Regions from separate parts of the Paenarthrobacter sp. UW852 genome, predicted to be linked through region 1. Evidence: riboswitches for the same ligand, from Rfam matches in the RefSeq annotation. Region 1 holds a riboswitch; each other region holds the start of a gene.
The links. A riboswitch is a leader RNA that binds a small molecule or an ion and turns the genes downstream of it on or off. The one in region 1 is predicted to bind cyclic di-AMP.
Positions count from the first base shown of each region.

Region 2: another riboswitch for cyclic di-AMP. It lies ahead of NEK97_RS12050 (NlpC/P60 family protein); the one in region 1 lies ahead of NEK97_RS05560 (M23 family metallopeptidase).
Region 3: another riboswitch for cyclic di-AMP. It lies ahead of NEK97_RS15875 (hypothetical protein); the one in region 1 lies ahead of NEK97_RS05560 (M23 family metallopeptidase).

Region 1 is NZ_JAMSGY010000002.1:524,041-531,809, reverse strand. Features, by position in the region: gene NEK97_RS05575 (MFS transporter) at 1-876, shown strand, start outside; gene serC (phosphoserine transaminase) at 947-2,077, opposite strand; gene NEK97_RS05565 (metal-dependent transcriptional regulator) at 2,372-3,067, shown strand; cyclic di-AMP (ydaO/yuaA leader) riboswitch at 3,256-3,497, shown strand; gene NEK97_RS05560 (M23 family metallopeptidase) at 3,502-4,332, shown strand; cyclic di-AMP (ydaO/yuaA leader) riboswitch at 4,470-4,638, shown strand; gene NEK97_RS05555 (C40 family peptidase) at 4,643-5,383, shown strand; gene NEK97_RS05550 (NlpC/P60 family protein) at 5,482-6,261, shown strand; gene NEK97_RS05545 (HNH endonuclease) at 6,479-6,979, shown strand; gene NEK97_RS05540 (NTP transferase domain-containing protein) at 7,022-7,769, shown strand, end outside.
Region 2 is NZ_JAMSGY010000006.1:83,553-91,321, forward strand. Features, by position in the region: gene NEK97_RS12035 (PEP/pyruvate-binding domain-containing protein) at 1-1,389, opposite strand, end outside; gene NEK97_RS12040 (universal stress protein) at 1,408-2,445, opposite strand; gene NEK97_RS12045 (FAD-binding protein) at 2,860-3,561, shown strand; gene NEK97_RS12050 (NlpC/P60 family protein) at 3,675-4,460, opposite strand; cyclic di-AMP (ydaO/yuaA leader) riboswitch at 4,464-4,656, opposite strand; gene NEK97_RS12055 (copper resistance CopC family protein) at 4,807-5,439, opposite strand; gene NEK97_RS12060 (NCS2 family permease) at 5,553-6,995, shown strand; gene hutG (formimidoylglutamase) at 7,070-7,769, shown strand, end outside.
Region 3 is NZ_JAMSGY010000009.1:70,114-77,882, reverse strand. Features, by position in the region: gene ptsP (phosphoenolpyruvate--protein phosphotransferase) at 1-965, shown strand, start outside; gene NEK97_RS15900 (HPr family phosphocarrier protein) at 998-1,276, shown strand; gene NEK97_RS15895 (helix-turn-helix domain-containing protein) at 1,301-1,699, shown strand; gene NEK97_RS15890 (alpha/beta fold hydrolase) at 1,680-2,483, shown strand; gene NEK97_RS15885 (DUF6480 family protein) at 2,616-2,879, shown strand; gene NEK97_RS15880 (ATP-dependent DNA ligase) at 2,941-4,005, opposite strand; cyclic di-AMP (ydaO/yuaA leader) riboswitch at 4,269-4,412, shown strand; gene NEK97_RS15875 (hypothetical protein) at 4,415-5,566, shown strand; gene NEK97_RS15870 (CdaR family transcriptional regulator) at 5,726-6,940, opposite strand; gene ald (alanine dehydrogenase) at 7,150-7,769, shown strand, end outside.

The DNA of each region.
Region 1 (7,769 bases):
GCACTGAACAGCGCATCCTTCAACGTAGCCCGGATGATCGGTCCGGCAGTGTCCGGTGTCCTGACTGTGGTGGTGGGGCCGGGATGGGTCTTCCTCATCAACACGGTGTCCTTCGCCGCGATGCTCTGGGCGCTCAAGCTGATTCCGGCGTCGTCACTGCGGGCACAACCACGTGCGGCACCAGGTAAAGGGCGCATCCGCGAAGGCCTGCGGTACGTCCGGGGAAGGCCTGATATCCAAGTGGTCCTGGTGGCCATCTTCATCGTGGGCACCTTCGGACTCAACTTTCCGCTGTTCATCGCCGCGATGGTAGGCACCCAGTTCGGCATGGACGCCGGCGCCTTTGGGGCCTTGAGTTCCATCATGGCCATCGGCTCGGTGACCGGGGCATTGCTCGCGGCCCGACGCGGCCGGCCCCGCCTCAGGCTGATCTTCCTGGCGGCCGGAGGCTTCGGGGTCTCCAGCACGCTCGCTGCCCTGGCGCCCAACGCAACCCTTTTCGGTCTCGCGCTGGTTCCCTGTGGCCTGTTCGCGCTGACCCTCATCACCAGTGCCAACGGATACGTGCAATCGACCACGGAGGCCGTTATGCGGGGCAGGGTGATGTCCTTGTACATGGCGATCTTCATGGGCGGGACACCCATTGGTGCCCCGCTGGTGGGTTGGGTGGCCAACGTCGGCGGTCCGCGCTGGGCGGTGGGCGTAGCCGCAATAGCCGGCATCAGCACCGCCGTCGTGGGTTTGGTCTGGATCATCCGGGCCAAACAGCTGAGGCTCCGCTTTGACCGGCGGGCGCGTGGCCTGAAACATTTCCGGGTGGAGTCGCTGCTTGCCCCTCCGGGTACGGAAGAGGGCGACGGCGGCACCGCCCGTTAAGCGGCGACGGCGCCGTCCGGGCTGACCGAACGACGCCGACCCTCGGGTCCGGCTGACTACCCGCCGAGGGTTACTTCTTCAGTTCACCCACGACGTAGTCGATGCTGGCAAGGAGCGCTGAGACATCGTCCGGCTCAATGGCGACGAACGTGGCAATACGCAACTGGTTGCGGCCCAGCTTGCGGTACGGCTCCGTGTCCACCACGCCGTTGGCGCGGAGGACCTTGGCGATCGCGGCCGCGTCAATGGAGTCGTCGAAGTCGATGGTGGCAATGACGTTGGAGCGGTCCTCTGCCTTGGCCACAAACGGGGTGGCGTACTCGGAGGCTTCGGCCCAGGAGTAGATCCGGTTGGCGGAGTCCGCAGTGCGCTTGCTGGCAAAGTCCAGGCCGCCGTTGCTGTTCAACCACTGAACCTGGGCGTCCAGGGTCACCAGGGTGGACAACGACGGCGTGTTGTACGTCTGGTTGAGCTTGGAGTTGTCGATGGCGGTCTGCAGGTCCAGGAAATCCGGGATCCAGCGGCCGGATGCCTTGATGCGGGCAGCGCGTTCCAGGGCTGCGGGGGAGAAGAGGCCAAGCCACAGCCCGCCATCTGATGCGAAGTTCTTCTGCGGGGCGAAGTAGTAGACGTCGGACTCCGAGACGTCGACGTCCAGGCCGCCGGCAGCGGAGGTGGCGTCCACCAGGACCAGTGATCCTTCGTCGGCGCCCTGGACCCGCTTGACGGGAGCTGCCACACCCGTGGACGTCTCGTTCTGGGGCCACGCGTAGACATCGACGCCGGCTTCGGCTTGCGCCACGGGGCGGGTGCCGGGCTCGGACTTGATGATGGAGGAAGCATCAAGGAACGGGGCTTTGTTGGTGGCGGCGGCGAACTTCGAACCGAACTCGCCAAAGGACAGGTGCTGTGCTTTCTTCTCCACCAGGCCGAATGCGGCGACGTCCCAGAAGGCGGTTGATCCGCCGACGCCGAGGACAACCTCGTATCCCTCGGGTGCGCGGAAGAACTGGCTGAGTCCTTCCCGTACCGATCCCACGAGGTTCTTGACCGGGGCCTGCCGGTGGGAGGTGCCCAGGATGGTGGCCGATGCGGCAGACAACGCCTCGATCTGTTCCGGGCGGACCTTGGACGGTCCTGCGCCGAAGCGTCCGTCCTTGGGCAGCAGATCGGCGGGAATGGTGATGCTGTTGTCGCTCACGTGTGGCTCCAATGGGTATCGGCTAGAGATGGGTCGTGGCAGGTGGCATCCGCTGCCCCTTCGACTCCCCAATTCTGCCTGACTCGGCCCGGGGGCTGTAACCTGCATCCGTCATAGTCCGCCACGTGGAATGCGAAGCAACAGGATGCGACCGGAATTATCCAGAGTAATTCCAAATAAGCTAGGCTGGGTGTCGGCGTTCAAGGGCCAGCGGTACACACCGGCTGCCCTGGCCAAGGACGCGGTACGGTGGAGATTACGCAAGGAAACTGCGTTCGAGGAGAGCTGAGCTGGATGACGGATCTGATCGATACCACTGAGATGTATCTTCGGACCATTTTGGAGCTTGAAGAAGAGAACATTGTGGCGCTCAGGGCCCGCATCGCCGAGCGCCTGCGGCACTCCGGCCCCACGGTTTCACAAACCATCGGCCGCATGGAGCGCGATGGCCTGGTAATTGTATCCAACGACCGTCACCTTGAACTGACCCAGATGGGCCGCAAGCGCGCCACCGAGGTCATGCGAAAGCACCGTCTCGCGGAGCGGCTCCTTGCCGATGTCATTGGCCTCGACTGGGCGTACGTCCATGACGAAGCGTGCCGTTGGGAACACGTGATGAGTGAGCGGGTTGAACGCCGGCTCTACGAACTCCTTGAACACCCCACCGAGTCGCCTTACGGCAATCCGATTCCAGGACTCGAAGCTCTGGGCGGCCTGCCGACGCAGACTATTCCGCGGCTCGACATCAACCTGCTGCAGGCCATGGATGGCTACGCCGCCGATTCCCGCGTGGTGGTCAGCCGGCTTGCCGAGCCCATCCAGGTGGAGCCCGAACTCCTCACCCAACTGGACGAAGGCGGAATCCGTCCCGGGGCAGCGGTGTCATTGGAACGCGTCGGCGAGTACATTTCTGTCCGGGTTCCCGGCATCGAGGGAGCGCTTGAGCTTCCACCGGAAGTTGCGGCCCACGTGTTCGTCTCCCTGGGCTGACCTCCCTTCGGGGCGCCGCATCCTCGGGTATGCCGTGTCAAACCTCACTTTTGTGCCCTGCGGGACAATGTGACCTGCGGTTTTCCGGGATTGATGATAAGGGAGTGCGTCGTCCTGTTGATAACGAATTTATTACTGCAGGCTTTAATCGCCTATAGTTATCTACTAGCGCCGATACCAAAGCGTTACCTGATCCGGAGCCGAGCTCTGCCAGCGGATCAGGTGTGTCATCCACCACTGGCAGAGGCGGGGGAACCACAAGCGGCTGTCTAAAGAAGCAGCCTTGGGGTGAAGTCCGCAGCAGAAGTGCCCATTTACGCAAGTCCCTCCTGGGATACCTGTGTGCCATGAGCGTTTCGTGCGGACCGGGTCTTTGAACTCTCTGACCCGAATCCGACAGCTAACTTCGCAGGCTTTCCAGAGAGGAACAGAGTTTGACATCGCAGAACGTCAGGGGTCGTCGCCGCGCCACCGGCCCCGCTGTTGAGCTGCGGCCAGCCCGCGCAACAATGGAGGTCCGGCCCCGTGACACTGAGCGCCAAGTCCGCCGCCGTAAGAGCCCATTGCGCCAGGTTGCCGATTTCGCCGCAGCCAGTGGTGTCGGCCAGAAAGCCGGAGTAGCCCTCGCTGCCACCGGCTTGGCGCTGACTGTCGGACTGCCGGCCACAAGCCCCGTGATGGCAACGTCGGAGTCGGGCCAGACCGAGTCCGCCCTCGCCGTTTCCGGCGGCAGTCAGCCAGAGGTTTCCGCGGCCGCATCGGCAAAAATCGACTTCAGCCGCGCCGCCGTCGCAACCGCAGCTGACCCCGACGGCAAGCTGAAGCAATTGCTCAGCGCCCAGTCGGTCGGCAGCATCCAGCGCGCCTCGTCCGTAGGCACGCTTGCCAGCCCCTTGGACAGCCTGGTCACGGCCTCGCCGTTCGGCTACCGGGTCAGCCCCCTCACGGGCGGCACGGGAGACTTCCACCGCGGCCAGGACTTCGTTGCCCAGTGCGGCACCGCGGTGCATGCGGCTGCCACGGGCAAGGTCACTTTCGCCGGATGGCACGAGTATGGCGGAGGCAACCGCGTGGTAGTGGACCACGGCAACGGCCTCGAGACCACCTATAACCACCTGTCGTCCTTCAACGTCAAGGTCGGGCAGACCGTCACCCGTGGCGATACCGTCGCGTTGAGCGGCACCACGGGCGCTTCCACGGGCTGCCACCTCCACTTCGAGGTCCAGGTCAACGGAGAAGTTGTAGACCCCATGGGCTGGCTCTAAGCCAGTTGATGGTCGCCTCTCGCATTTTGCGACACCCCGTGACCTGAATGTGACATTCGCGTTCAACTGTTGTACCGTACAAAGCGCATCGGCTTTTTAGGGGGCCGATGCACTTGAGTGGATTGCCTAGCTCTGCCACCACTCAAGGTCCGTTCGCATAAATCGTCTGGCAGGGGCGGGGGAACCACTTTTGGTCTTCGATAGAAGGCCTTGGGGTTAAGTCGCAAAAGCTTCCTTGAAGCAACGCGGCCGGATGACTCCCATCCGAATCCGACAGCTCACCTCGCAGGCATTGGGAGAGGCTACCTACGTGTCATCACGCACTACCCCTGCGCGCCACCGCGCTGAAACGGTTCGTACGAACCCCTTGAACACTCTTTCCAAGGCTGTTTCGTCCAACGCCGGTTCGGTTGGCCGTCAGGCCGTCGTCCTGGCAGCAGCTTCGGGCCTTGTCCTGACCGCCGGTCTTCCGGCTACGGCAGCTGATACGGACGTCTCCAAGTCGGAAGCCTCCAGTACCCAGCAGATGGTGGCAACCGCCGTCGTCACCGCAGAGCCAACCGCCACCGTGGCCTTCGAGAGCCCGGTCGTGGCCACCAAGGAAGCCCCCAAGGTTGTCCAGCGTGCATCGCAGGTCACCCAGCGCGCCGCTGGTAGCCAGGACGCCGCAGCAGCAGTCACCGCAAAGTCCTCCGAGGTTACGGACGGTGCTGCAAGCGCTGCTGCTTCGGGCCTCGCCGCCATTGCCTACACCGGTATCGGCCACCCCTACGTATGGGGCGGCACCACCCCCAACGGCTGGGACTGCTCCGGCTTCACCCAGTGGGTCTACGCGCAGGCCGGCATCAGCATTCCCCGCGTCAACGCCTGGACGGCCATGAAGCCCACCAGCAACCCCCAGCCCGGTGACCTCGTCATGCAGAACGGCGGAGCCCACGTCGGCATCTACGTCGGCAACGGCATGATGATCAGCGCACTGAACCCGAGCCAGGGCACTCTCCTGCACTCGGCAGCCTCCACGGGCACCTCTTCCTTCTTCACCCTTCGCTAGAAAACATCCGGTTCGTGGCCGGCCAGCATGCCCCCAAGTGCTGGCCGCCCATTACCCGCGTGTAACCCCACTGCACGCGGATACGAAAAGAGAAAATCATGACCAGTGCAAACAAGGTTGCACGGCATCGCGCTGAGGCCCCCAAGACCAGCTCGCTTGCCATCATCGCCAAGGCTGTCGGCGGCAACGCCGGTACTGTGGGCCGCCAGGCCGCCGTCATCGCAGCGGCTTCCGGTCTGGTCCTGACCAGCGGTGTGGCGGCCAACGCCGCCGAAACCAACGTTGACCGTGAATCCACCGCGACGTCCACCCTCGATGTCCAGGCAGTGGTCCAGTCGACCATCGCTGCGGACTCCACGGTAGCCATCTCCTACGAACGGCCCGTCGTCACCACGGTTGAAGCTCCGGCTCCCGTGGAGAAGAAGGCCCCCGCCAAGGCAGAAGCCAAGGCCACGGAGAGCGCCAACACGGCTGCTTCCACCGGCAACGCGACGCTTGCCGTCAACAGCTCGGCTACGGCTGCCAAGGCTCCGGCAGCTTCCAGCGGCCTCGGTGCAGCTATCGCCGCCGCAGCTTACGCCCAGCTCGGCGTGACCCAGGACTGCACCATGCTGGTGACCAACTCCCTGGCAGCCGTGGGCATTCACTTCCATGACTGGCCGGCCGGGTACCTCTCCTTGGGCCGTACCGTCAGTGCTGCAGAAGCCCAGCCGGGCGACCTCGCCTACTACGCCAACGGCGGTTTGGCCGGACAGGCCCACATCGCTGTCTATGTCGGCAACGGCATGGCTGTGCACGGTGGATGGAACGGATCCACCACGGCATTGTTCAGCGTAAACGTCGGCTCCGGGCCGGTTTTCATCCGCGTCAACGGCTAATATCGCACCTTTTGGAACACCCCGCAGGCTTCGGCCCGCGGGGTGTTCTGCTTTAACCACGCATGAACATTTGCCGACACTGCACGGGAAACGACAGAAAGATTCGTTGATACGGCATATAAGTGCTTACCCTTATCTTGTCGATCCACAGCCCGTACATGCAGAGGGCAGCCGGCCCTCGTGCCCCTGACGGGTGCGGCCGTGAAGAGGTACGTGCATGCGCACACTCGTTCTGAATGCTGGATATGAACCGCTGGCGGTAATAACATTCCGCCGGGCGCTGGTCCTTGTGCTGACTGGGAAAGCGAGCGTAGTGGCCGAAGGCGACGAGCCTGTCGTCGGGCCACAGGAGATTCTCGGACGACCATCCGTGATCCTCCTCAACCGCTACATCCGTCCCAAGTACAACAGGATCACCGCTGTGAGCCGCCGGGGCGTCCTTCGCCGCGACGGTCACCGCTGCGCCTACTGCGGGAAGACAGCGCACACCATAGACCACGTCCACCCCAAATCCAGGGGCGGCGCGGATTCCTGGGAAAACTTGGTTGCGGCGTGCTTGAAATGCAACAACGCCAAGAGCGACCACACGCTGGCTGAGATGGGTTGGAAACTTCGTTTCAAACCCGGCGTGCCCCAGGGAACCATGTGGCAGATCAAGGAACTCGAGAAACCTGCGCCGGACTGGGACCCGTTCCTGTTGCCGGAATCCGCTGCCTGATCGATTTCTGACGACTCCGCCCGCCCCGGGTAATCTGGGCGGATGGAGTTCAACGCCGTCGTCCTGGCGGGTGGCAGGGCCACCCGCCTCGGTGGCGTGCCCAAGCCGTCCTTAACGTACGACGGCGCCACCCTCCTTTCGCATGCCCTGCAGGCATCGGGAGGTGCAGCCGCCGTCGTCGTTGTAGGCCCTGAGGTTCCGGGCAACGACGCGGCCCTGTACGAAGGCATCCTGAGGGCGCGGGAAGAGCCGCCGTTTGCGGGCCCTGCTGCGGCGATCGCTGCCGGGCTGGCGGCGCTGAGGACCCGGGCCCTGCCGTGTCAGTGGACGCTGGTTTTGGCGTGCGACATGCCCCACGCTGCCCGCGGAGTCGATGCCCTCCGGAACGCGCTCAGGAATCATCCGGACGTGGACGGTGCCATGGCGGTGTCTGCGGACGGTCGTAAGCAGCCGCTGCTGGGTGTTTACAGCACGGCGGCCCTGGAACGGAAAGCGGCGGAAGCCGAGGGCAATTCCGGCTTAACGGACTCTTCGGTCTTCCGGCTGCTTGCTAGGCTGAACCTGCTGGATGTCGCCGTCCCCGCCGGTGCCACGGATGATGTGGATACCTGGGATGACGCCACGGCGTTGGGCATTGACTACGACTTGGAGGCCGACGTGAAGAGCCAGGAAGAGACGCTCGAGGAATGGTGCCGCACTTTGCTGCAGGCCTTCGAGCTGGAAGGCGTCGAAGTGGACGTCAATGAGGTCCTCGCTGTCGCCGGAGTAGCTGCGCATTCGGTGGTGCGTC
Region 2 (7,769 bases), on a different contig from region 1:
CCGGATCAGCTTCAGGGGTGTTTTGATGGTCACTGAGAATCGCGGGTCCTCGAAAAGCTCCCGCATCAGCATTGCGGAGCGGGCTTCCATGACATCGAACACCCGGGGAACAATGGCGCGGCCAATCCGGCTCCGCAGCACCGCCGTGAGATCGAAGAAGATGCGCTGCCCGGCTTCGTAATATGCCGGTGGGCCCGAGCGTGGATCCGGCACATCGAAGGACGCCGTTGTCGCGACGCAAGAGGCCACTAGGCGGATGCCCGCCAAGCCCATAGGCGTTAATGGCCGGGTAAGACCCTGGGCAAGGCTGAAATTCAAGAACGCGTGCTCTCCTGGGAGCGGAGGATTCCGGGTCATCTGCGGATACAGCGTGGTGATGGGCCGGGATTGGGTCAGCCAGAGCTTGCCCGCGCCGTCGATGGCCCATTCTGTGTCCTGGGGTGCCCCGTAGTGCTGCTCTACCCGGCGGGCCAACCCGGCGAGGTCCAGGATCTGCCGATCATCCAGGCAGGCTTTCAGTGCGGACCCACCGGACTGCTCCGACGCGGCCCGTTCTATCCGTTCCGTGCCACCACCGGGCAGCGGCCGGATCTCCACGAGCCTGTCACCCAGGCTTCGTTTTACGATGGTCCGGCTGTTGATGTCCACCACATACTGGTCCGGGTTCACCGCCCCTGACACAACGGCCTCTCCCAAACCGGGGGATGCGTCTATCACAGCCTCGTGGCGCTTCCCAGTGACCGGATTGGCTGTAAACATGACACCTGCCGTAGCGGAAGCAACCATCTCCTGAATGACCACCGCGAGGGCCACAGATGAATGGTCAACCCCGTTGGTGGTCCGGTAGCTGACGGCGCGGTCTGTCCAGAGGGACGCCCAACAGCGGCCTACGGCATCCAGGACCGCCTCTGCACCCACGACGTTGAGGAAGGTGTCCTGCTGACCGGCAAAGCTGGCGCCGGGCAGGTCCTCCGCAGTTGCAGACGACCTGACGGCCACGGGCACCTCCTCGCCGAGCTCCCGGTATGCCGCGAGGACCGCCTCCGCGACTTCGCCTGGGATACCGGCGTCGAGCACCACTGACCGGGCGCGGGCAGCCAGACTGTTCAACGTGCCAGTATCCGTGGACCCAGCCTCAGAGAGTTCGCGAAGGACTGTATCCAAGCCAGCAGCAGCGAGTGCCCGCCGGTACGCGTGGGTGGTGAGGCAAAACCCGGGCGGGAAAGGCAGTCCCGCGCTAACCAGTTCACCGAGGTTGGCGGCCTTCCCCCCAACCTCTGAAAGCATGCTTCCCCGTATTGTGGCGATGTCCACGATGAAACCCTGGGCGGCCTTGCGAGGGCCAGCCGGGTGGCCCTCCGGCTGGTTCAGTGGCTGCTGGCTGTCCATCGCTGGGGATCGCTGCCGCTAAGCTGCGCCGAGCATTGGCCCGAAATTGGGCCGATCGGCAAGCCGCGGATCTTCCCGGTCCGGAACTACCAGCACCGGCCCCTTCGCGTGATGGAGGACTCCATCAGACGTGGACCCAAGGAGCATCCCGGCGAATCCGCCGCGGCCACGGGTGCCGAGGACCACGAGCTCAACGGCGCGGCTTGTTTCGACCAGGACATCCACCGGAGCGCCGTCCCGGAGCTCTGTCTCTATGGTCAGTCGCGGGAAATGGCTCTGAAGCCACGCCAAGCCGGCATCCAACTGCACTTTGATGTCGGCGAAGAGGGCATCGCGATCAAGTGGGGCCGGTACCCACGCGAGGGAACCACTGTATTGGGGAACAGCGCAGATCACACGGAGCTTGGCGCCCATGCGCTGTGCCTGCTCCGCAGCCTCGAGAACAGCTACGCGGGCCTGCTCGGAGCCGTCCACGCCTACTGCCACAACATTCTCGACGGTACGGGGGCCGGCCTTGGCGTGCTCGGCTTTGATGTGTTTGTCCTCGGTGCTCTCCCCAAGGCGGTCCGCGCAGTACAGCGGTACGGTCACCGTGGGGCACTTGGCATGGGCGGGCAAAGCACTGCTCACCGACCCCAGGAGGCGCCCAACGAATCCGCCGCGGCCCCGGCTCCCGAAGACCAGAAGCGCTGCTTCAGCCGAGAGGTCGAGGAGGACACCTGCGGCATCACCGTTTTCGACCGAAGCATCCACGTCGATCGAATAGGCAGAAACCTTGTCCATGGCTTGCTTGACGATTGCATCGGCGCCTTCGCGGATGACGGAGTCGTCCACGGTGGCGTAGCCTCCGTCCAGACCAGATGCGGCAAAAATGGGGACCGAGTAGGCCGTGACGATATGCAAGGGGAGCTGGCGACGCTCTGCTTCACGCGCTGCCCAGACCAAGGCGCACTGGCCGTGCTCGGATCCGTCCACTCCAACGACGATGCCGCCGGGAGCAACCGCCGATTCCTCGCCATCGCGTGGCACTTCATTGTGTCCTTCGTGCTGGTCCATGGGGCCCGCCTCTCCACCTACTGCTTGATGTTCCGGCTATTCTGCCAGAGGTTCTCCGCACTGGATTCCCTGACTCTTCAAATGTCAATGGCCGGGGTAGGAGAAACTTGGAATCTCTCCTTCCAATGCCCACTATTCTCGGTCGGAAGTGCCGAATCAAGGCGACTTCGGGCTATGTGCATAACGGTCCGGGCTCAGTTCAAACCACACGGGATCGGCCTGCTGGCGGACACGAAAAACACGACGCCGGGAAGGCTACCCATGGCCGAAAAAGTTCGGTAGTGTTCGAGTCACCGAATAGCCGGGCAGCGTGTCTCATGACACACCCCGGCCGTTAATTTGCGGCCGCTTGGGGAACTCGGACGCGATCCCACGCGATGCCGCAGGGCACACACGTCAAGGAGGAACCAAGCAGTGTCACTCACGCCTGATTCCGGCACGGAACGAACCACCACAGTGGTCATCGGCGCCGGCCTCTCCGGTCTGGCTGTTGCCAGCGAGCTTAGCCGCTACGGGGTGGGCTCCATCGTCGTTGACGGGTTCGGGTCGCTGTCAGCCACCGGGCCTTCGACCCACACTGGAATGCTCCAGCGCTGCGACATCGCCGATCCCGCCATGCAGGAACGCAGCGAGATTCTCCGCCACCTGCGCAACTACGCCGCCAACCATCAATTGGACGTTCGCAGCACCACCCGCGCCGTTCGCCTGGATTTCCTGGGCTCCGACCCGTCGCAGCAGATAGGGCACGGCCCCACCGGAAGCACCGCATCGGCCACCCTCCGGGGCAGGATCGTTTTCGGCCCCCTCGAATCCACTCCCCGTCAGTGGGCGGTCCACACCGCCCAAGGTGTCCTGCTGGCCGACCACGTCGTGGTGACGCGCTGCGCCCAGAGCCAGCTGCGCCGGATGCTGGCAGAACTTGGAATTGCCGTCGGCCAGAATTTCGCCGCGGCAATGCGTGCCGTGGGGATGCACCTTGTAGGCGTCGGAGAACTCATTACCCCGACTCCCAAAGAAGTCCTTCGGCAGGCCAAAGCTGTGGGGCAGGCAATTTCCGCCAGGGTGGCCCTACCGGCAGGCAACGGCATGGCCGGAAGCGGCGTAGCCATCGCCTAGGACGGCCGCTTCACCGCCACTGGAACTTTTGCGCACATTTCTTAACGCCAAAGGCCGGCACCCTCGAAGAATGAATCTTCGAAGATGCCGGCCTTTGAACTGAAGCGTGAGGCTTATGCGCCTGCGCGTACGTACGTGATGGGACCAGTTGCGGTCAACCAGCTGATCGGGTGGATACCCGTCTGGTTGCCGTTGATGCCACCGCTGATGGCCTGGCCGTTGCCGATGTAGATTGCAACGTGGCCGGACTGGACGATCATGTCGCCGGGCTGGGGGCTGCTGACGACCTTGCCGTAGTTCATGAACTGCATGGGCGCGAGGTCACCAACGGGGATACCTGCGGAGCCGAGGGCCCGCTCCACCATGGCGGTGCAGTCCTGCATGATGCCGATCTGGGCGTAAGCCGAGGCGACCATGGCGGCGTTGACTCCACCGACGGCCGGTGCAGCGGCTGCAGGAGCAGCGGCGGCCGGAGCGGCTGCAACTGACGCGGCAGCCTTTGCTACAGGAGCGGCTGGTGCAGTTGCTGCCACTGCTGCTTTCTTGGCAACAGGTGCCTCGACGACGGGAGCCGGCTTCTCGATGACCGGAGCTGCTACGGAAGCAACAGCAGGGCGCTCGAAGTTGACGGTAGCCGTAGCTGCGGCGGTTACAACCTTGGTGGGAGCCTCGGAAACGGTCTCGGCGACCGTGGCGGGGCTGGAGTCACGCTGAACCGGGGTCTCGGCTGCGTGGGCAGCGATGGAGCCGGTCAGGACAAGGCCCGAAGCCGCTGCGATAACAGCTGCTTGGCGGCCAGCGCCGGAAGCGTTGCTGGCGACTGCCTTGGAGATGGAGATGAACGGATTAGGACGTACGCTGTCCGCCTTACGACGGCCGCGAAGAATGCTTGAAGACATGAAAAAGCCTCTCCCGATGCCTGCGAGGTTAGCTGTCGGATTCGGATGGGAGTCACCCGGCCACTATCCCCCGCTGTTCAGCGGAAGCATCGTGACTTCACCCCAAGGCACGCTCGAAAGCGACCTAAATTGGGTTCCCCGTCTCTGCCGTAAGGTTTGTCTGCGAACGGATTCCGGACTGCGGCAGAGCTAGGCAATCAGGCCGGAAGTGCCCGCTACGTGGAACAGGCACAGCTACTACGGTACGCGATGATCTCGCCGAAGTCACATTTAAGTAACGAGAACCGGGATTTTGGCGTGTCGCAGTGACCAATCCGAGATATTCGCAGCTACGTAGAAAAGCCTGTTATTCCGCGGAATCTCCCGCATTTGAGTCGCTGGAGGCGGCGAGTTTCTTCCGGGCGGTAACGGCGAGATAGATCACAAGGCCCACAGCAACCACGGCCAGTCCCACGATGCTCCACGGGAAAGGTTGGGACGCGTCAGCGGCCGGGGTGCTGGTGGCAGTACCGGGCGCTGCAGTTCCTGCCGTCGGAACCGTATTTGAAGGTGCCGACGACGAAGGCGAGGCACCCGCGGCGCCGCTCGTCGCCGTCGTGCTTCCAGCAGCGGCCTTGAACGTGAAGGTGCCCTCGATGGGGTGCGAGTCGGAGCTGACGACCCTCCAGACCACGGTGTATTCGCCGGCCGGCGCGCCTTCTCGGATCTTCTGGACCGCCTGGTTGTCGATGATTTCGACGGGCCCATCCGCCCAGTTTTCGCCACCCGCAGTGACTGTAACGCCCGATCCGATGGCCAGCGGCCTGTTGTTGAACGTGATGGAGACCGACGCCGGGACAGCTGCCACGCTGGATCCGTTGGCCGGCGCTGTGGATTCGGCGACGTCGTGCGCGGAGGCCGGGCCCGCGGAAAACAGCAAAGCGGATGCGAAGGCCAGGGCGGCAACGACGGCGGCCAGAAGCGGGCGGATGGTGCGCATGGGGCGGTTTCTCCTAGTGTTGGCTTCCTTACAGACTAGGCGAATCGTCAGGAGGCCCATATCCGACGGCATAGGATTTGAGGGCACACTCCCCTCGATCCCCGGAGTCCTTCATGCTTAAACAAGGTTCTGCCATCGACCGCTACTTCAAAATTTCCGAGCGTGGCTCCACATACTCCCGGGAAATCCGAGGCGGCTTCGCAACCTTCTTCGCCATGAGCTACATCGTGGTCCTTAACCCGTTGATCCTTTCCGGGCAGGATTCCAGCGGAGCGTCGCTGGGATTCACCGCCGTCGCGGCCACCACGGCATTCGTCGCGGGCATCCTGACCATCCTCATGGGCGCCTGGGCCAAGCACCCGTTCGCCGTTGCCACGGGCTTGGGCGTTAACGCGTTCGTAGCTGTGACCGTCGCCTCGCACCCGGGCCTGACCTGGCCGGACATGATGGGCCTGGTGGTCCTCTCGGGCCTGACCATGCTGATCCTCGTTCTCACCGGTTTCCGTACCGCCGTATTCAAGGCCGTACCGGAAGCGCTCAAGACCGCGATCGTGGTGGGCATCGGCCTCTTCATCGCACTGATCGGCCTGGTCAATGCAGGGTTCGTCCGCCGCATCCCTGACGCCGCCGGCACAACCGTTCCGCTGGGATTGGGCGTCGACGGGAAACTGCTCGGCTGGCCCACCCTGGTGTTTGCCCTCGGCCTGATCCTGACCATCGCACTGGTGGTCCGCAAGGTCCGTGGCGCCATCCTGATCGGCATCGTGGCATCGACGGCTTTGGCCGCCATCCTTGAGTTCACGCTCCACATCGGCCCGAGCAACGACGGCACGAACATCAACCCGCGCGGCTGGTCCCTTGTTGCCCCGACCCTGACCAAGTGGGGTGCCCCGGACCTGTCACTTATAGGTAAGGCCAACCCGTTCGGCGCCTTTGAACACCTCGGCTTTATTGCCGCAGCGCTCCTGGCATTCGTGATCCTTTTGAGCATCTTCTTCGACGCGATGGGCACCATGGTCGGCCTGGCCAACGAAGCAGGGACCGTTGACAAGGATGGCAACATCCCCAACGTTGACCGGGTCCTGCAGGTGGATGCCCTCGGCGCGATCGTCGGCGGCGGCGCATCTGTTTCCTCCAACCAGATCTTCGTTGAGTCCGGCGCAGGCATCGGCGAAGGCGCACGCACCGGTCTCGCCTCGATCGTCACCGGCGTGCTGTTCCTGGTGGCCATGTTCTTCACACCACTGATCAACCTCGTCCCCTTTGAAGCAGTGGCACCCGCACTGGTTGTTGTGGGCTTCATGATGGTTTCCCAGGTGGGCAAGATCGACTGGCAGGACTGGGGCGTGGGCATCCCCGCCTTCCTGACCATCGCCCTCATGCCGTTCACGTACTCCATCGCAAACGGCCTGGGTGCGGGGTTCATCTCCTTCGTCCTGATCCGCACGTTCCAGGGCCGCGCCCGCGAAGTACACCCGCTCATGTGGGCCGTCGCCGCTGCGTTCCTGCTGTTCTTCGGAATCGGAACAGTGGAGGAACTGCTGGGCGTCAAATAGCCCAGTCCGCAATCCCAGACACACCCCACCTGTTTTTGCTGGTTTCGGCATCGGAGGTGGGGTGTGCTTTAACCATGGAAACAAGCGTCCCCACAGTAGATGTCAGCCCCACCCCGTGGACCGGCCGGTTCGACGGCACCGGCGCTGAGCATCGCCGGTGGTGGCAGGCCATTGCCCCGCACACGCCCGAAGCCTCCGCAGCAGCCACGCGTCCCGCCGTCGTGCTTGGTTTTTGCAGCGACGCCGGGGTGCTTCGCAACAAGGGCCGCACAGGTGCGGCAGCGGCCCCTGCCGCGATCCGTTCGGCGCTTGGCCCCCTTGCCTTCCATCTGGGCCGGGACGTGTTCGACGCCGGTGACGTAGTTGTGGAGGACGACTCATTGGAAGCGGGCCAAAAGCGCGCCGGCCGCGCTATTTCGGTACTGCTCGACGCCGGGAACCTCACCGTGGTGCTGGGCGGCGGACATGAGACCGCGTTCGCCAGCTACCTGGGCGTTGCCGGTTCTGAGGTGCTCCAAGGCAAGCGGCTGGGCGTCCTGAACCTGGATGCCCACTTTGACCTGCGAGATGACCCCACGCCGAGCTCGGGCACCCCGTTCCTGCAGATGGCCCGCGCGGAAGCTGCCGTGGGACGCGAACTGCAGTACGCCGTCGTCGGAATTTCCGAACCAAACAACACGCGGACGCTCTTCGACACGGCGGACCGGCTCGGCGTGAAGTACCTTCTCGATGAACAATGCTCGGCGGAAGCCGCGGAGATCTTTGTTGCCGATT
Region 3 (7,769 bases), on a different contig from region 1:
AAACCTCCGCCACCCTCGCCGAATTCGACGGAAACGGTACGACGGCGGATGGCCACCTGGTACCGCTCCTCGCCAACGTCGGAGGTGCCAAGGACGCCGTGGCAGCCGCCGGCCTCGGAGCCCAGGGCGTCGGCCTTTTCCGCACCGAATTCTGCTTCCTGGAACGCGACACCGAGCCCTCCGTGGACGAGCAGGCAGCAGCGTACAAGGCCGTGTTTGATGCGTTCCCGGGCAAGAAGGTGGTCCTGCGGACCTTGGACGCCGGCGCCGACAAGCCCCTCCCGTTCCTCACGGACGCCACCGAACCCAACCCCGCGCTGGGTGTGCGTGGTTACCGCACGGACTTCACCACGCCGGGTGTCCTTGAGCGCCAGCTCGAAGCCATCGCCCGGGCAGCTTCCGAATCCGAGGCCGACGTCTGGGTCATGGCTCCCATGATCTCCACGGCGGCCGAAGCCGGACGCTTCGCCTCGCTGTGTGCTGCGGCCGGGATCAAGACACCGGGCGTGATGGTGGAGGTTCCCTCAGCCGCCCTCACATCCGCCACCGTCCTTCGCGAAGTCGGGTTCGCCTCCCTCGGCACCAACGACCTCACGCAGTACGCCATGGCCGCCGACCGCCAACTGGGCCCCCTCGCCGAGCTCAACACTCCCTGGCAACCTGCAGTGCTCCGCCTGGTGCAGCTCACGGTGGAAGGTTCAGCCCAGGAAGGCAACAACAAGCCGGTGGGTGTCTGCGGTGAGGCAGCCGCGGACCCGGCCCTCGCCGTCGTACTGACCGGGCTGGGTGTCACCACGCTGTCCATGACTGCGCGCTCCTTGGCTGCAGTCGGCACCGTGTTGAAGACCGTCACGCTGGAACAAGCACAGGAGCTGGCCCGCCTTGCCCTGTCAGCTCCCAGCGCCACCGAAGCGCGCGACTGGGTCCGCGCCAAGCTTCCCGTGCTTGAAGAGCTCGGGCTTTAACCCCTATCCGTCCGGAATACCAGGAGAAAACCATGCCTGAACGCACAGCCACCATCGCCAGCCGCTCCGGCCTGCACGCCCGCCCGGCCGCACTCTTCGCGGAGGCAGCCGGCGAACAGCCTGTGGAGGTCACCATTGCCATGCAGGGCGCCCCTGCCGATGACGCGCTCGACGCCGCCAGCATCCTTTCGCTCATGACGCTCGGCGCAGCGAAGGGGGACGTTGTGGTGCTGCGGGCCGAGGGCGATGGCGCCGATGCCGCGCTGGACGCACTGGTGAAGCTGCTGGAGACGGACCTGGACGCGGAATAGGTTCTTCCGGGCTAGGCTTCTGGCATGGCACTGATAGCTCCCCGCGTCACGGCCGGCCTCCCCGCCGACGACGCCCGGAATCTCGCGCGTTCCCTCCAGGACAGCAACGACATCACTGTGTTCGTGGATGGCACAGTCCACCGCCTGCCCGATCAGGCGAGGGACGCCGTCGTCGACCTCCTTGCCCGGCTGGGCCGGGGCGATACGGTGACGGTCAGCAGCGTGGAGGAAATGCTCACCACATCCCAGGCAGCGGAGCTCGCGGGCATCTCGCACACGTATCTGCGCAACATGACCGATCGTGGCGAGATTCCCGTGGAGTACCGGGGCACGCATCGTCGGATCCGGCAGGCAGCCATCATGGAGTGGCTTGAAACGCAGCGAAAGAAGCAGTCCGAGGACCATGACGAAACCAACGATTAGGCAGCGGCCCACGTTTGAGGTTGCCGAGGTCGAGGTTTCGGGACTGGTTGGTCGGATCCATTGGACCGCTGGGACACCCGCGACTGGCTCCGGGGACGAACCGGCGTACGTCCTGATCCATGGCATCGGGGTGTCGCACCGGTATTTGTCGCGGCTCCACGCCGTTCTCGCCGCCCACGCACCAACCTACTCTTTCGACCTGCCCGGTTTCGCGGGGACCGCCAAGCCGGACAGGCAGCTCCAGGTGGAGGATTATGGTGCCTTCATCGCGGAAGCCTTGGCGTCCCGGGGCATCGATCGGTACGTCCTGGTGGGTCATTCCATGGGTGTGCAGTTTGCCATCGAAGCGGCATTGCATGCGCCCGAGCGGGTCCAGCGCCTGGTGTTGATGGGGCCGGTGGTGGATTCGAGGCACAAGAGTATCCTCCGGCAATCGCTGGCGCTTACCTTGGACGGCGTCCTGCGAGAAAGTCCCTCGTCCAATTGGATCGTCATCTCCGACTACTTCCGATGCGGGCTCCGCTGGTACCTCACCGAACTCCCGGTGATGATGGGCTATCCCACCGAAAAGCGGCTGGCCGGCATCAAGGTGCCTGTGCTGGTCCTGCGCGGAAGCCGGGACCAGGTGGCAGGCCCCGACTGGTCGCTCCGGCTCTCCCGAACCGTGGACCAAGGGCGCTTGGTGGAGATTCCCGGAGTGGGGCACGTAGCGCAGCATATGCGCCCGCAAGCGGTGGCGGACGCCATCCGCAGCTTCGTCGCCGCGACCACACAGCACAGTTAGGCCACCCAGCACAGTTAGGCGCTGGGGCACGACGCCGGAGCCTGGGTTGGGTGCCCCTTGTTGGCTCCGGCGGGATCACGCTAGGCTGGCCAGGCAAGCGAATAGTAAGTCTGCTTACGAAAGGGTTTGACCATGACCAGCTATGACCCGGAAGACGATCCCCAAACCTTCGGCGTGAGCGGCGCGACCGGACCCTTCGACACCACCGCCGATGCGGACAGCATCCACGAAGATCCGGACATGCGCCAGGACGAGGACGACGATCCCGCGGCCTCTGCCAACCCTGATCCCCTGGACGGCAACGTCACGGGATTGGAGCCAGGCGGAGGGGTACCCCCGGGCGAAACGCCGCCGGCCGAAGGCAGCATGAGCAGCGACCAGGGACACGAAGAGTAATTTCGTCGCTACCCCGCTGTTACGTTGCGGGCCGACAACGTAACAGCGGGCTGGCAACGTTCTACGGCAGGCTCAGGATCTCCCCGAGATCGTAATCGGCAGGCTCCTCCAGTTGCGCGTACGTGCAGCTCTCCGGAGTCCGGTCCTGCCTCCAGCGGCGGAACTGCGTGGTGTGGCGGAACCTGTCGCCCTCCATATAGTCGTACGCCACTTCGATCACAAGCTCGGGGCGCAGTGGCACAAACGAAAAGTCCTTGCCCCCGCTCCACCTGCTTTGCGCACCAGGCATCCGAGAACCACCGGCAACCTCGTCCTGCTTGGCCCACTCGCCCCACGGGTGATCAGCGAGATCCACCTGGTAGGGCTCAAGCTCGGCAACCAGTGCTTCCCGCTTGGCCATGGGGAACGATGCCACCACCCCCACGTGGTGCAGCCGACCGGCGTCGTCGTAGAGCCCCAACAACATGGAACCCACCACCTTCGCAGTTTTGTGCCAGCGGAACCCGGCCACCACACAGTCCGCGGTCCGAACATGCTTGGTCTTGAACATCACGCGCTTATTGGGTTGGTAGGTTCCATCCAGCGGCTTGGAGAGAACCCCGTCCAGGCCCGCGCCCTCCAACTGCACGAACCATTCCTTGGCCCGCTCGAGGTCTGTTACCGCCGGAGTCACATAGACGGGCGGTTCGGCCCTGGCCAAGGCCGATTCCAGGATGGCCCGGCGCTCCGAGAAGGGCCTGCCCATCAGGTCTTCCTCGCCCAGGGCAAGAATGTCGAACGCGACCATGGAAGCCGGCGTTTTCTCGGCGAGCATCCTGACCCGGCTGTCCGCGGGGTGGATCCGTTGCTGGAGGACCTCGAATTCCAACCTGTTGCCCTCGATCAGGACGATCTCACCGTCGATCACACACTTCTCCGGGAGGTTCTTCCTCAGCGCCTCAACCAGCTCGGGAAAGTAGCGCGTCATGGGCTTCTCGTTGCGGCTGCCCAGGATGACCTCGTCCCCATCCTTGAAAACGATGGTCCGGAAGCCATCCCACTTCGGCTCGTAGTGACCCACATCGGGGATGTCCGGAACTGATTTGGCAAGCATGGGCGAGACGGGCGGCATCACTGGCAGGTCCATAGGAAATGTCTACCCTGCCGTCGGACGCCGAAGCTAGTCTTAGGCGGTGGATATCTTGGCCGTGTTTGGGGCAGTACTCGGAGTTCCAGCACCAGTAGCCGGCTCCCGCGCCGGCCCCGAAGCCTAGGCGCACGGAGCCTCCCGCCTAGCTCGACGTACCGTCCGTTACATTAATGTGACTTTACTTTCCGGCTCATGTACCGTCGTAGGGCGACCCGTATCTCCGCTGGGCCGCTTCCGGATTGACGCCGAGCTCTGCCGCAATCCGGGATCCGCCAGACCCGCGGCAGAGGCGGGGGACCCACAAGTTCCCGGACTTTCCAAGTCCTCGGGGTGAAGCCGCTTCGGCGGCCGGACGGCCTCGTCCGAACCCGACAGCTAACCTCGAAGGCGTTGAGAGGCAACCACCATGTCCCCAACCATGGATCAGCCGCGCCGCGCCCTCATCGAACGCGAGCGCACCAAGCCAACCGGACGCCGTCGGGCCGAACCCAGCGGATCCGCCACCGAAGCAGCCACGGCGCCTCAGGCACCAAGTACGACGCCGGAACCCGCCGCTGCTGCCCAGCCCACCACGCGCGCGGCTGCCCGGGCAGCCGAGCGGGAAAGGGCAGCCCGGGCTGAAGCCGAACCCGCAGAACCGGCCACCGCCGCGATCCCGGCAGTGCAGGCCGCCCAGGCCGCGGCACCGAGGTCCACCACTCCGGGCCCTCCCACTGCAGCCATCCCCATCGTCGACGTTGCCAAGCCGGCACCCAAGCCGGACACGCAGCAGTCCACACCACCGGAGCCCGCCACGGCAGCCATCCCCATCGTCGACGTTGCCGGGCCGGCACCTACTCCCGTCCCCGCCAGGACCGGCTTTGGCTCGTCGTCGTCGTTCAACCGCGAACCCCAAGCCGTGCTTCGAAAGGCCGCATCGGTCAAGCAGATGAGCCAGCGTATGGCCGTTGTTGCCGGCGCTGTAGGACTGGTGCTCACAGCGGGAGGTCTCGGCCAGGCCCTTGAGCTGCCGTTCTTCGGCCATGAAACCCCCGCCCAAGATGCGAGCGCCCATGGGGACAGGGAGTCGGGCTCGGCTGCGCCCGGGCCTCGGGCTTCCTATTCCACCGCGTCCTCACCGTCGGCCTCGTCGGCAGCGCCAACAGCGTCATCCTCATCGGCAGCTGGCCAGCCGGCGACCGTCCCCGAGGCACCTTCTGAGGTGTCGCCGTCGTCGGTTCCGGCCCCGCACGTCTCGCTTGCGGCCCCGGTTTGGGTTCCTTCGGCGGCGCCGTCGGCGGCTAACCCGGCGCCGGGCGCCTCCGCGGCAGTCCCGACGCAGCCTGCCCCGGCCCCCACCGATGTGCCCGCCGATACAGTCACCACGGCGCCGTCTCCGGCCCCGACAACCACGCCGACGCCGACCACCACCCCGACGCCCGCGCCGACACCCACGCCGACGTCGACCGCCACTCCCAAGCCGCGCCCCACCGGGAACCCCACCGCCGGAACGAACCCGCAATCCACTGGGACCGCCCTCGACGCGATCCTGGACGCCGCCAAGAAGGCCGTGAAGTGAGCACCCGGCTACCCCGTACGGCAACGCCGATCGGATGGCATGGCCGGTACTGCACCAGCAGCCGGACCGCCACCTTCAGGCGAAGGATGGGCCGCTGGAGCTGCCAGCGGTTGAGGCGTTCCTAGTCCTCGGATCCCCGAAACAGGGAGCACAGGCCGCCTAGATCCTGGGTCGCCGTGCCCAGCGGTGTGCTTTCAGGGCCGCATGCAGTTCAAGCCGGATCGCGCCGCTCAACGGGTCAGCCCCGATGAGCTGGCGGATCCGGCCCAGCCGGTTGTAGATGCTGCTCCTGTGGAGATGGAGCTTCGCTGCGACGTCCTGGACGGAACCGTCATTGTCGTAGAGCAACTCCAGGACCGGGAGGAGCTCGCCGTTCCTGTCCTGGTCCTCCAGCGTCCTGTAGTGGACCGATCCGGTGTCATCCCAGCCACCGGGCGCCAAAAGGCGATCAAAGAGTTGGTAAACCCCTACGGCTCGGCTTTCCACGAGCTCGCCGAGCGGCAGGTCAACCGCGGCAGCCTGGGCCGCTACTTTGGACTGGCGGTAGGCGCTGGAGATCTGCCGGATCACCTGGAATGGTTCACTGATGCCAAGGATGACGCGGTCCACCGTCCTTCCGGCGCGCTTGGCGAGTTCCAGTTGGTAGTGCACCAGTACCTGTGCATGGTCTGCCCTCCCGCCTGATTCCCGGAACAGGACCACCGAATGCGTCTCGGTTCCGGCACTGAACAAGGCGGCGTTGACACCGATCGTGGACTGCAGCGCCGCCGAGCGGTGGGTGAGGGTTGCTGCGATGGGGTCGACGGCGGACCCGGCACCGTCCGGGTCGAGGATGGTCACCAGCTGCCACGGACCCCGCCCTTGGATTTCCTTCCACCCGGCTACGGCAGCCACCGCGTTGGACTCGCCGTTGCAGGCCGAAAGGAACTCCTGCTCGCGGCGGCGCCGAAACTCTGATTCGGCCGTGTTGGAGTCGAGGAGCAGTCCCGCCAACAGGTCCAGTTCGTCCCGTACGCCTGGCAGTTCGGCGAGTATCGCCGTCGCGCTTTGCTCTTCAGCGTCCAACTGCACCCACAGGTAGCCGACCCGGAATCCGCGGACCAGTAGCGGGACGCAGACCCGGCCCAACATCCCGAGTTGGTCGTTGGCGGGAACCACCACCGGGCGTACTGCCGTGGAGATGCCGTGGGACAGCTGCCAGGCGCTGACGTCGGTGGGGACGCGCTTGCTGAGCAGGAAGTTCACGCGGACGCGGTCGGCGTGCGACTGGTTGGAGCTGTAGGCGAGGAGGACGCCGTCGAGGTCTTCCAGTGACAAGCCGCGGCCGAGCTTCAACGCGACGCGTTCTACGATCTGTTCCACGTCCTGCTGCATCTGGAAAGCGTACCAACAGGAGGCGACACCTGACGCTTGAGTGCTCGACAAATGTCGAGTCCATATGAAGAAGATCGTTGAATTTCCGGCCTTTTGCTGACTGGTAGCCTTGGGCTTCCATGTCGCCTGCCTCACAGCCGGATTTATTCTGGAACCACAGCCCGCAACACATTTTCGGCCGAAGAGGCCGCTAACGATGGAGCCCACAAATGATCATCGGCGTCCCCAAAGAAATCAAGAACAACGAATTCCGCGTAGCCATCACGGCCGCAGGTGTCCACGAATTCCGCACGCACGGACACACCGTTCTGGTTGAGCGCGGCGCAGGCCTCGGCTCGGGCATCACCGATGAGGAATACTCGATCGCCGGCGCCGAAATCGTCAACGAAGCCGATGACGTCTGGGGTCGTGCGGACATGGTCATGAAGGTCAAGGAACCCATCGCGGCCGAGTACCACCGCTTCCGCAAGGGCCTGATCCTCTTCACCTACCTGCACCTCGCCGCAGAGCCCGAGCTCACTGCCGAGCTCATCAACTCCGGCGTCACGGCCATCGCCTACGAAACCGTGCAGGAAGGCCGCGCCCTTCCGCTGCTGGCACCGATGTCCGAGGTAGCAGGCCGCCTCTCCGTCGTGGTCGGCGCTTCCTCGCTGATGGCTCCGGCCGGCGGTAAGGGCGTGCTGCTGGGCGGCGTTCCGGGTGTCCGTCCGGCCAAGGTTGTTGTCCTGGGTGCCGGCGTTGCGGGAACCAACGCCGCTGCCATGGCGCTGGGCCTCGGTGCTGATGTCACCATCATGGACATCAACATCAACCGGCTGCGCGAACTCGA